Regions from separate parts of the Klebsiella sp. CSG-1 genome, predicted to be linked through region 2. Evidence: predicted binding sites of a transcription regulator. Region 2 holds the regulator's gene; each other region holds the start of a gene.
What was found. Region 2 encodes PurR, which represses purine synthesis genes. Its sites were predicted from a motif close to CANGCAAACGTTTGCNTG; they were not measured.
Positions count from the first base shown of each region.

Region 1: a site for PurR is predicted at 2,677-2,694, ahead of pyrC (dihydroorotase). Genes of this name have one in related genera too.
Region 3: a site for PurR is predicted at 2,216-2,233, ahead of AC007G_RS03775 (nucleoside-specific channel-forming protein Tsx). Genes of this name have one in related genera too.

Region 1 is NZ_JBWNLD010000010.1:69,825-74,023, reverse strand. Features, by position in the region: gene solA (N-methyl-L-tryptophan oxidase) at 1-479, opposite strand, end outside; gene bssS (biofilm formation regulator BssS) at 605-859, opposite strand; gene dinI (DNA damage-inducible protein I) at 1,247-1,498, opposite strand; gene pyrC (dihydroorotase) at 1,571-2,617, opposite strand; gene AC007G_RS21720 (lipoprotein) at 2,740-3,300, opposite strand; gene mdtH (multidrug efflux MFS transporter MdtH) at 3,414-4,199, opposite strand, start outside.
Region 2 is NZ_JBWNLD010000009.1:24,397-28,595, forward strand. Features, by position in the region: gene AC007G_RS20290 (MFS transporter) at 1-784, opposite strand, end outside; gene cydH (cytochrome bd-I oxidase subunit CydH) at 948-1,037, opposite strand; gene purR (HTH-type transcriptional repressor PurR) at 1,333-2,358, shown strand; gene punR (DNA-binding transcriptional activator PunR) at 2,377-3,288, opposite strand; gene punC (purine nucleoside transporter PunC) at 3,398-4,199, shown strand, end outside.
Region 3 is NZ_JBWNLD010000001.1:770,266-774,464, forward strand. Features, by position in the region: gene ribD (bifunctional diaminohydroxyphosphoribosylaminopyrimidine deaminase/5-amino-6-(5-phosphoribosylamino)uracil reductase RibD) at 1-936, opposite strand, end outside; gene nrdR (transcriptional regulator NrdR) at 940-1,389, opposite strand; gene AC007G_RS03770 (SadB/YajI family lipoprotein) at 1,538-2,080, shown strand; gene AC007G_RS03775 (nucleoside-specific channel-forming protein Tsx) at 2,373-3,257, shown strand; gene AC007G_RS03780 (helix-turn-helix transcriptional regulator) at 3,351-4,031, opposite strand; gene AC007G_RS03785 (VOC family protein) at 4,057-4,199, opposite strand, start outside.

The sequences.
Region 1 (4,199 bases), on a different contig from region 2:
TCGCGCGCGAGACGTATCCAGGTTTCGATGGCCAGCTCGCTGCGTAAAACCCCTGATGCCGGTTCGAATAGGCCACGATAATCTTCCGGTACGCGAATCTCAGGCCAGCGGGCCATGATAGCTGGGGCATCCATCTCTTCAACATCCAGCTGAAACTGTCGGGCGCTGTGCGCAACGTTGCTGAGAAACGTCGAGTTTGCCGGGCCGAGGTTAATCACCCCGGTACGTTCGAAGACGGCCTCGCCGCTGAGGGTAGCAAGCTCATCCCACAGCGTCTGCGCACGCAGCACCAGCGGGACATATCTCTCTCCTTCACCGTAGGCGTGACGGATAAGGCGCGTATTGCCGTGATGGCTGCCTTCCTGATGCGGAGGCGTGTGCGCGTCGGTCATCAGCACGTTGAGTCCAGCCCGGCGGGCATAATAGCCGGCAGCGGCGCCAGTGGAGCCGCTGCCGATAATGATGAGGTCGTATTGCATGGTCTGTTCCGGTTTTTTGCTTTATTAGCAGGGTAATTAACAACCTGCATATATACAAGCCCGAAAATAAAGCAGGCACCCGCAGGTGCCTGTTGAGTTAGCATATATCGATCGCGGCATAATCATTAATGCCTGCGGTACTCGTTTGCCTGGTATTCACCTGATTCTATCTTCGCAATACCTGCTTCCAGGATAGAAATAAATTGACGTGCGACTTCCGTCGTTAGCCATAGCGTCTGGCCAATTTCAGCTTCGTTACTGCTTTCTTGAGTGGGGTTTTGGTAGTGCAGGCGCAACATCATTGCATCGTAGCTATCAACGGTGCTGATGTCCCATCCGACGAGGGGATGGGTCTGGATGACTTCATTATTCTTTTCCATCATAACCCCTTATTCATATGTTAAAAGACAACAATTCTCGAGGTTTAATGCATATTTTTTGAAGCAAGTTAATTATATCAGGTGTTAAGAATAAACTCGAGAAATTAAATTAAACAGGGCGAACTTTCATCTGTTTGGTGCTTTTTTGCACAAACTTAGTGCCGCGCATCGTTATTTTTAAAGGAAATAATGAGGAGAAAGAAGAAAAGTCTGAGACTGACACGGGGATAAAAAAGCCGGGGCGACCCGGCAAAAAAAAGCACAATGAGGGAGCAAATTAAATTTGCTGTACCCGACGCGATGTTCCGGCGGTTTTTGCTTCAGACTGGCCTGCTCTGTTTGTTCAGAGTCAGCGCCACTCTGCTGCGGTATGCCGCCAGAGAGGCGTCAGGATACGTCATGGTCAAACCAGTCATCAGCGCTTTCCCAGGTTTCTTGCAGGATTTCGCTTATCCGGTCTTTATCTTCTTTCAGGCCGCCAATGACGGACAAATTGTTACTGGCGGCAAAGCGTACGGTTACCTGGCTTGGATAAGCCGGGAACTGCTGTTCAATGCGTCGGGAGAGTTCGTTATTTAGCGCTTCTAAGGCGCCGTTCGGTAAGGCTGTGGATTTGGCGATAGACACTTCGATGCGCATAATTGCCCCCTGTGTAATATACTGTTTATTTATACAGTATCTGATTTACCTTTACAACAAGGGGCAGTGCTTTTATTTCTTCATCGTCCAGCGCAGGGTTTCACCGGCAAGGAAAGGCACCAGGGTATCGTCCGGTAGGGCGATGCTGTCAACGACGGTGCTCTCTTCGCGCACCAGCTCAACAAAGGTGTCATTCACCGGCAGGCCGTAGAAGCGCGGGCCGTTGAGTGAACAAAACGCTTCGAGGTGCTGCAGGGCATTCATCTCTTCAAATACAGTCGCATAGCTGCTCAGCGCGGTCGGCGCGTTAAAGCAACCGGCGCATCCGCAGCTGGCCTCTTTACGATGGCGGGCGTGCGGAGCGGAGTCGGTTCCCAGAAACGCGCGGCTAAAGCCGCTGGCAACCAGCTCACGCAGCGCCTGCTGGTGGATATTACGCTTCAGAATCGGCAAACAGTAAAGATGGGGGCGCACGCCGCCAACCAGCATGTGATTACGGTTAAACATCAGGTGCTGAGGAGTAATGGTCGCGGCCAGCAGTTCGTTACCGTCGCGTACGTATTCGGCGGCATCCTTCGTGGTGATATGTTCGAATACCACTTTCAGGCCAGGTAAACGCTGACGCAACGGCTCCATTACCGTTTCGATAAAGCGCGCTTCGCGATCGAAGATGTCAATCTCGGCGTGGGTGACTTCACCGTGAACCAGCAGCGGCATGCCCAGTTTTTCCATGCACTCCAGCACCGGCATGATGGCATCGATGCTGGTGACGCCGTGGCTGGAGTTAGTGGTGGCATTGGCCGGGTAGAGTTTTGCCGCCGTGAATACGCCAGCGTGGAATCCACGCTCCAGCTCTGCCGGGTCGAGCGTATCGGTCAGGTAGCAGGTCATCAACGGCGTAAAATCGTGCCCGGCGGGAACGGCGTCGAGGATACGCTGGCGATAAGCTATCGCCGCTTCAACGGTGGTGACAGGCGGCACCAGATTCGGCATCACGATCGCCCGGCCATAAAACTCACTGGTGTAAGGCACGACGGTCTTCAGCATATCGTCATCGCGCAGATGGATATGCCAGTCGTCAGGGCGGCGGATTTTCAATACCTGGGATTGTGCTGTCATGGAAAGCTCCGGCTAATAGGGTCAGTCATCAGGGCTGTTTTTGCCGGGCACTAAGGATAAGCGTAAACGTTTTCCTTTGCATCAATTTCCGTAAAAAAACGGGCGCCGCAGCGCCCGTCGTATTAATTGGTGAACGGGATGATAATTTCGCCCGGTTTCACCTCGATGCCTTTCGCGTATTTTTTCGCCAGCGCTTCGCCGGTGCTGGCGTCTTCGCGCAGGACGTAGGCCGGCTGCTGGTTAAAATAGCTACGCAGAGACTGATTCAGGTAGGGAATCAGGGTCTGCACGACGGATTGCAGCTTCTCAGGTGACACTTTCGCCTCTACGACCTCCATCTCCTGCAGGAAGATCGCGCCTTTCTCTTTATTAAAGACCGGCAGCGCCTTGAGCTTCAGATCGATGGTGGCTTTCTGGTTGCCGAATAACGAGTTCAGATCCAGGTTGGCAATGCCGCTCAGCGTCACTTTATTCGGCTCTTCACGGCCAATCGCGCTGGTCAGATCGTGTAACTCAATATGTGCATCCGCCACGCCCGGCAGGCCGATATCTTTGGCGAAATGGTTACGTTTCTGCAGCGCCTGGTTAATTTCCTGCTCGCTAACTGAATACTGCGTAAGCTGGTTACAGCCGCTCAGAAGGCCGCTGACAATGAGCGCGGCCACGATAAACATCTTTTTCATTAGATTCCTTAACGGTCATGCCAGGACTTATCCTGACATAAAGCAGTATGGCCTGCCAGCATTCGACGCACTAGCGGAAAATGCTGAAAACAGGCCTTACGTTAAACCTCTGGTCAGGTACGTGGCTCCAGCATGCCGGATGTCGACCGCTTCTGGCTGAACTGCCACCACAGGGCAAGGAAGGTAAACAGGCCGATAATACCCAGCATCAGCCACGGTAGTTCGGGCTGATTCAGCGCTTTACCCGCATCGAACAACCATCCGCCGCCGGCATAGCCAAACGCGCCGCCAAAGGCCAGCCCCAGCCGGCTGAAGCCCATATAGCTACCGCGCGCCCGGGCATCGGCTAAAGAGGCTCCCAGCGTTTCCCGCGCCGGTTCCGCAACGATCGACCCAATATAGAAGATACAAATCAGGGTAAACAGCTGCTGTAAATTGCTGGTCAAGCCGATGGGCAGCATGGCGATGGTCATCACCAGTAACCCGGCCATCAGCCGATGCTCGAGGCGAAAGCGCTGTTCGCTCCAGCGGGCAATGGGGTAGAGCAGGGTTAACGATATAGCGGCTTCAATGGCATACATCCATTTTACCGCGGTCGGTGAACCGGCGATGTCGTTAACCATAATGGGCAGCATGAGCATCACCTGGACAGCCAGCATGTAGTAGCCGGTGAGCGTCAGAACGTAGGTGACAAAGCGCTTATCGCGCAGCACCCGACCCAGACCTTCCCGAACCGGCGTTTTCACGGTGGAAAGCTTCCACGCCGGGAGATACCAGGCGTTGAACGCGGCGCAGGCGACAAACAACGCCGCGCCCACGCTACAGACAAGACGGAAGTCATATTGCAGCAACCAGCTGCCGAGCAGGGCGCCGATCACCGCCCCGGCGCTGTCCTGCAT
Region 2 (4,199 bases):
CGGCGAATTTACCGCCGAGGTAGTTACCCAGTGAAAAGCCGACGCCAATCAACACCAGCATGGCGGTGACGAACAGCGGTGAGGCGTGCGTAATGGTGTGCAGCACCGGTGAAATATAGGTATAGAGGGTAAACATCGCGCCGGCCCCCAGCACGGTGGTCAGCAATGCGGAGAGCACCTGCGGACGAACCAGCACCGAGAGCTCCTGTTTTACGTTCGGACGCTCGCCAGCGCTGCCTTTGGGCAACGAAAACCACAGGCTGACCATCGCCACCAGCCCCAGACCTGCCGTCGCGAGGAACGACATCCGCCAGCCGATGGTCTCGCCAAGCCATGTCGCCGCCGGAACGCCGCCAATATTAGCGATAGTCAAGCCCATGAACATGGTCGCCACCGCGCTGGCCTGTTTGTGTTTCGGCACCACGCTCGCCGCCACCACCGACCCGAGGCCAAAGAAAGCGCCGTGGTTAAGACTGGTGATAATGCGCGAAATCAGCAGCGTGGTGTAATCCGGCGCCATTGAGGAGAGAATGTTCCCCAGCGTAAAGATAGCCATCAGAAAAATCAGCGCATTTCTGCGCGCGCGATGAGAGAGCAGCAAAGTCATCAGCGGCGCACCGACCATCACGCCGATCGCATACGCGCTGATCAGCATTCCCGCCGCCGGAATTGACACGTCGACACCTTTGGCAATCACCGGCAGCAGCCCCATCGGGGAAAACTCCGTGGTGCCAATACCAAACGCGCCTATCGCCAGCGCTAACAAGGGAAAGTTGATTTTCATTCAATGACTCCAGCAGACCGTCATCGGCGACGGTATCTCATCAGAAGTCAAAAGCATGACATCAATCACAAAAAAACAAAAGTAAACGAAATGGCAAAAGATTTTTGCGAAATTGATAATAATGGCGGGACATCGGGGGAAAGAGCCCTCTCCCCCGGATAAATCAGTGCAGCACCGCGGTCAGGCCGGCGGCCACGATCAGACCCAGGACAATAATCGTTGTCGTCAGCGAAAACTTTAAATCTGTATCCATCAATTTTTCCCCCAGTTATCCCCACATGAAAAGTGAGCTTGCTCATTTTTGCACAATATAGCGCAAAAATCTTCCATGTTTTAGGGTGATGCACATTTTTGCTCTTCCCCTTTGCCGCAAGATCGGACAAAATCCCACGCTAATTTGAAAGCGTATCGGCCATTGACCCCTTCCTGTCGTTCTGTGTCGTTTTCCCGACGTGATGCAATGTTGAAAATTGTATTCAGGGTGTGTATAGGCAAACGTTTACGTATCGATAATCAGACGATCAGGTCAAGGTCTGGAGTGAGAAGTAATGGCAACAATTAAAGATGTAGCGAAGCGCGCAAACGTTTCCACTACAACAGTGTCACATGTAATTAACAAAACCCGTTTCGTGGCGGAAGAAACCCGCAACGCCGTGTGGGCGGCGATCAAAGAGCTGCACTATTCCCCCAGTGCCGTTGCTCGCAGCCTGAAGGTTAATCACACCAAATCGATTGGCCTGCTGGCCACCAGCAGCGAAGCGGCCTATTTCGCTGAGATTATTGAAGCCGTAGAAAAGAGCTGTTTCCAGAAAGGCTATACCCTGATTCTGGGCAATGCGTGGAACGATCTCGAAAAGCAGCAGGCCTATCTGTCGATGATGGCGCAAAAGCGCGTCGACGGCCTGCTGGTTATGTGTTCTGAATATCCGGAATCGGTGCTCAGCATGCTGGAAGAGTACCGCCATATTCCGATGGTGGTAATGGACTGGGGTGAATCCAAAGCCGACTTTACCGATTCGGTCATCGATAACGCCTTTGAGGGCGGTTATATGGCCGGTCGCTATCTGGTGGAACGCGGCCATCGTGAAATCGGCGTGATCCCGGGTCCGCTGGAGCGTAACACCGGCGCCGGGCGCCTGGCGGGCTTTATGAAAGCCATGGAAGAAGCGCAGATCGCCGTTCCGGAAAGCTGGATTGTGCAGGGAGACTTCGAGCCTGAATCCGGCTACCGCGCAATGCAGCAGATCCTCAGCCAGCAGCATCGCCCGACGGCGGTCTTCTGCGGCGGCGACATCATGGCGATGGGCGCAATCTGCGCTGCGGATGAGATGGGGCTACGCGTGCCGCAGGACATTTCGCTGATCGGGTATGATAACGTGCGTAACGCCCGCTATTTCAGCCCGGCGCTGACCACCATCCACCAGCCGAAAGATTCGCTGGGGGAAGCGGCCTTCAATATGCTGATGGATCGTATCGTCAACAAGCGCGAAGAGTCACAGTCGATCGAGGTTCACCCGCGGCTGGTAGAGCGCCGCTCCGTCGTAGACGGCCCGTTCGTCGACTACCGTCGCTAATCGCCCGTGCGGCGCCGGTTACTCCGGCGCCCGCAGCCACTCCCGGTTTAACGTTTCACTGTCCCCCAGATAATCCAGTAGCCACGACAGCGCCGGTGACGTGTCGCTCTGCTGCCAGGTCAGGCAGCACGCGGCGTCCGGGAACGGGTTTTCCAGCGCCAGCGCGGTCCATTCACCGCGGTCAATCCACGGGCGAGCAAAATGGCTCGGCACCATCCCTACGCACAATCCCGCCGAGAGGCAGGTGGCCGAGGATTCCCAGTCCGGCACCACCACCCTTTTCTGATTGTCCAGTAGCCAGGTCGTGCGTTTTGGTAGCGAGCGGGAGGTGTCCTCCCTGACCAGCGACGGCCAGTTGCGCAACACATCATCGCTGAGCGGCCCGCTCATCTGCGCCAGAGGATGATGGCTCGCCACCACGCAATGCCAGCTCAACATCCCCATATCGCGAAAGGCGTAGCGTCCCCCCACCGGAATCGAACGGGTTGCCCCGATAGCCAGTTCCACGCGTCCGTCGGCCAGCGCGTCCCAGACACCGTTGAAAACCTCCTGAAAAACAATCAGCTCGACATCGGGAAAGTGACGATAAAAATCAACAATCATCTGGCGCATACGGGCCGGTTTAACAATGTCATCCACGGCTATCGACAGCTGACCACGCCAGCCGTTGGCTATCTGCTGACACTGCTGGCGGGTGATCTGCATTTTTTTGATAACAGATCGTCCTTCCTGTAAAAACCAGAGCCCGGCGGTGGTCAATTCGACATCGCGATGGCGGCGTTCAAAAAGCGGTACCGCCAGCCACTCCTCCAGCTGACGTACGGTATAACTGACCGCCGAAGGTACGCGGTGCAGCTCCTGCGCCGCGGCGCTAAAGCTGCCGTTGCGGGCGACAGCATCAACAACTTCGAGTGAGTATTCGGACCACATATTCTGCCTGCAAAAATTTTGAACGCATGTAGCAAATATTAGCGTTTCACAAGCCAGAATGCACTCCCTACACTCTGCGGCATCATACCTGCATCTATAAGAGAATGTTATGCAACAACCCGGGAAAGGATTTTTAGTGTGGCTGGCGGGACTCAGCGTGCTGGGTTTCCTCGCTACCGACATGTATCTGCCGGCCTTTTCGGCCATCCAGCAAGATCTCAATACTTCTGCAGCGTCGGTCAGCGCCAGTCTGAGCCTGTTCCTCGCCGGCTTCGCCATCGGGCAGCTGTTCTGGGGCCCGCTCTCGGACCGCTACGGACGTAAACCGATTCTGCTAACCGGGCTGGCGATCTTCGCTATCAGCTGTCTGGGAATGCTGTGGGTGCGTGACGCCACTCTGATGCTGGTGCTGCGCTTTATCCAGGCGATCGGCGTCTGCGCGGCGGCGGTGACCTGGCAGGCGATGGTCACCGATTATTATCCAGCTCAGCGCACTAACCGTATTTTCGCCACCATTATGCCGCTGGTGGGTTTATCGCCGGCTCTGGCGCCGTTGCTCGGCAGCTGGCTGCTTGCCCATCTGGAATGGCAGGCCATTTTTGCCACCCTTTTTGCCATCGCCCTGCTGCTGATGGTGCCCGCCCTGCGCCTGAAGCCGGTCGTCAGGCCGCAGGGTGACGTCCGCGAGAAGCTGACCTTTCTGACGCTGCTGCGCTCGCGCGAATACAGCGGCAACGTGCTGATTTACGCCGCCTGCTCCGCCAGCTTTTTTGCCTGGTTAACCGGGTCGCCGTTTATTCTCCATGAGATGGGCTACAGCCCGACCGCTATCGGTCTTAGCTATGTTCCGCAGACAATCGCCTTTTTAATCGGTGGCTATGGATGCCGCGCGGCGCTGCAGAAATGGCAAG
Region 3 (4,199 bases), on a different contig from region 2:
CCCGGCCTGCAATAATGCGCCGGCGAGCGTCGGCCCCGCTTCCACCCAAATGCTGTTAACCTGCTGTTTGCCAAGCTGCATCATCAGTAACACCAGATCGAGATGGCCGTTATGTTCCGGCACCATCAGCGTTCGCACGCTTTCCGGCCAGCTGCGGTCATCGGCCTGAGTGCGGGCAAACAGCGTCTCTCCCGCCTGCTGCACGATGCGGTGCTCAGGGGTAACGCGATTATGGCTATCGATCACAATACGCAGCGGCTGGCGCAGGTTTTCCTGCGGGTAGCGGGCGCGAATATCGGCATTGAGCTCTTCCCAGCGAACGGTTAATGCCGGATCGTCTGCCAGGACGGTCGCGCTGCTGGTCAGGATCGCATGGCTTTGCGCACGCAGACGCTGCACGTCGCGTCGCGCCTGCGGCGAGGTAATCCACTGGCTTTCGCCGCTGGCCATCGCGGTGCGACCATCCAGAGAAGCGCCCATTTTTAGCTGTATGTAAGGGAAACCGGTGCGCATCCGCTTAAGAAAGCCTTTGTTCAGCGCTTCGGCTTCGCCCATCATCAGGCCGTGGCTGACGTCAATCCCTTCCTGCTGCAGGCGATACAGGCCGCGCCCCGCCACCTGCGGGTTGGGGTCCTGCATGGCGGCCACGACGCGGGAAACGCCCGCGGCAATCAGCGCGTCGCAGCACGGCGGCGTTCGGCCGTGATGACTGCAGGGTTCCAGCGTCACATAGGCAGTAGCGCCCCGGGCTTTTTCGCCGGCCATGCGCAGCGCATGCACTTCCGCATGCGGCTCGCCGGCGCGATAGTGAAAACCTTCGCCGACAATCTCACCGTCCTTGACGATCACACAGCCGACATTCGGATTGGGATGGGTCGTAAAGCGCCCGCGCTGCGCCAGCTTAAGCGCTCGCGCCATGTACATTTCGTCATGCATGGCTTAGTCCTGTAAGCGGGCGATCTCTTCGCCGAACTCTTTGATATCTTCAAAACTGCGATAGACGGAAGCAAAGCGGATATAGGCAACTTTATCGAGCTTTTTCAGCTGCTCCATCACCAGGTTGCCGATCATTTTGCTCGGGACTTCGCGCTCGCCGGTGCCGCGTAAATGGGTTTTGATATGATTGAGCGCCATTTCCACATCATCAGCGCTGACCGGCCGTTTTTCCAGCGCTTTCAGCATTCCGCTGCGCAGCTTATCTTCATTGAAGGGTTCCCGCACATCGTTGCTCTTGACCACACGCGGCATCACCAGCTCTGCCACCTCGAACGTGGTGAAACGTTCGTTACAAACCAGGCACTGCCGACGACGACGCACAGAAGAGCCCTCACCCACCAGACGAGAGTCGATCACTTTGGTATCTACGGCGAAACAGAAAGGGCAATGCATAGCGCGTCCTGACAGGAAGTTAAACTGACAGGTAGTTTACCGCGAAGTGCCCCGACAACAAAGAAAGAGCTTTTGAGACAAAGGATCTATGGCTCGTGGACGGAGACGTTCTACCATGAAGTATCCCCTGAAAACGGAATCCATGACCATGACAAGACGTTATTTGAAGCTGGCAATGCTGACCACTCTGTTCACACTCAGCGCCTGCGCGCAGCAAAGTGAAGTCCGTCAAATGCATGAAAGCGTAAGCACGTTGAGCAAAGAGATGACTCAGCTTAATCAGCAGACGGTGAAAATTACTCAGCAAAACGCGCTGAATGCGAAATCCAGCAGCGGCGTTTATCTTTTGCCCGGCGCCAATACCCCGGCGCGCCTCGAAAGCCAAATCGGCACATTGCGTATGTCGCTGCGTGACATCGCCGCCGACGCCGACGGTACCCGCCTGACGCTGCGTATCCAGGGGGAGTCAAACGACCCGCTGCCGGCGTTTAGCGCCACCGTTGCCTGGGGGCAAATCACCGGCACCACGCAGAATTATCAAGAAGTTAACGTACACGATCGGCTGATTAGCGCCCCCGCCAGCATCCTGGCGCCGAGTGACGTTGATATTCCGCTACGTCTGAACGGCATCACGCCGGAGCAGCTCGGCTTCCTGCGCATTCACGATATTCAGCCCGCAACCGCGCAATAATCGCCTTCACCGGGTGTCGCCGACACCCGGCCCCCCAGCCAAAAATCCATTTACAATTTTTCTAAACAGTTCAGTAAAAATTGACTGTATGGATGAATTTCAGTGGCATTCTGTCAGGAAATGCATAGAATCGTGAACGCAATCGATTACGTATGTTTACGTTATGTGAAACAACACGTATTTTTGTGAGCAATGATTTCTATAATAGACCCCCACAGAAATACGAAATATTTAGCAACGCTTCGGCAACGTTCTTAACGCCTTTTGGCTTAATTTAAACAGTGGCATCATTATGAAAAAAACATTACTGGCAGCAGGCGCCGTACTGGCGCTGTCCACATCGTTCACTGCTGGCGCGGCAGAAAACGATAAACCGCAGTACCTGTCTGATTGGTGGCACCAGAGTGTAAACGTGGTGGGGAGCTACCACACCCGTTTTGGACCGCAAATCCGTAACGATACCTATCTGGAATACGAAGCGTTTGCTAAAAAAGACTGGTTTGATTTCTATGGCTATATCGATGCACCGGTATTCTTTGGCGGCAACAGCACGGCAAAAGGTATCTGGAACAACGGTTCTCCGCTGTTTATGGAAATCGAACCGCGTTTCTCTATCGATAAGCTGACCAACACCGATCTCAGCTTCGGCCCGTTCAAAGAGTGGTATTTCGCCAACAACTATATCTACGATATGGGTCGTAACGATTCTCAGGAGCAGAGCACCTGGTATATGGGTCTGGGTACCGATATCGATACCGGTCTGCCGATGAGCCTGTCTCTGAACGTGTATGCGAAATATCAGTGGCAGAACTATGGCGCATCCAACGAAAACGAATGGGATGGCTACCGTTTCAAAGTGAAATACTTTGTCCCGCTGACCGACCTGTGGGGCGGCTCGCTGAGCTACATCGGCTTCACCAACTTTGACTGGGGTTCCGATCTGGGCGATGACAACTTCTATGACATGAACGGCAAGCACGCGCGCACCAGCAACTCCATCGCCTCCAGCCACATCCTGGCGCTGAACTACGCGCACTGGCACTACTCCGTTGTGGCTCGTTACTGGCATAACGGCGGTCAGTGGGCCGATGATGCGAAGCTGAACTTCGGCGATGGCGACTTCAACGTACGCTCTACCGGCTGGGGTGGTTACTTTGTTGTCGGCTACAACTTCTAATCCAGCCTGATCCCCGACCCGGCGGCTATGCCGTCGGGTCCGTTTCTTCTCCCGGAAGCCGGTTTAGCGCCAGCCAGACGGGAGACATTTCGCTTAACATTTCACCTTGCGTAAAAAATCGCTCAATGAGCGATCGGCACACTCATGAAAGCGCCGCTCCGTCGGGGTGATATCCAGACAGCGGTCAAGGCGGAAGCAGCGGTAATCATCGCGCAGCTCGCACCAGGCAACCAGCATCCAGCGCTCCCCCCAGAAAAACAGCCCCAGCGGCATCACTTCCCGCTGCGTCAACTTCCCCGCTTCGTCACGGTAGTGCAGCGCCAGCACCCGCTGCGTGGATATGGCCTGATGCATGACATCGAAATCGCGTCGGGAATAGTGCTGATTGCCGAAATCCGGGGCAAAAATCCGCGTCTGCTCCGCCTTGCGACGGCTCTCCTCCGGCAGAATCGCCAGCACTTTTTCCTGCGCCGACTCCAGCTCCCGCGACAGCGAATCGCCGCCCCAGGTTTTCAGCAAACGGATAGCCACCATCAGCGCCTCCGACTCACGATTTGTCAGCATCAGCGGCGGCAGATCAAACCCCGACATCAGCCGGTATCCGCTGCCCGCCTCGCCCTCAACCGGAACGCCCGAAAGCGATAAATCGCGAATATCACGGTAGATGGTCCGCTCCGATACGCCGAGCCGCTCCGCCAGCAGGGCGGCCGTTGTCAGCCGCCTGCCTCGCAGAATCTGCACGATTTGAAATAAACGGTCGGCGCGTCGGGTCATTTTCTTTTCACATAAGCTCTGAAGATTAAGCCGGCTGGTGCAGGCCGACGCGGTTCCCTTCACTGTCGGTAAACAGGGCGATAGTCCCGATATCATGCGGCAGCGCCAGCGGGCCAAAAACGCATCGCCCGCCAGCAGAGGCTACCCGGTCAAGCGTGGCGGCAAGAT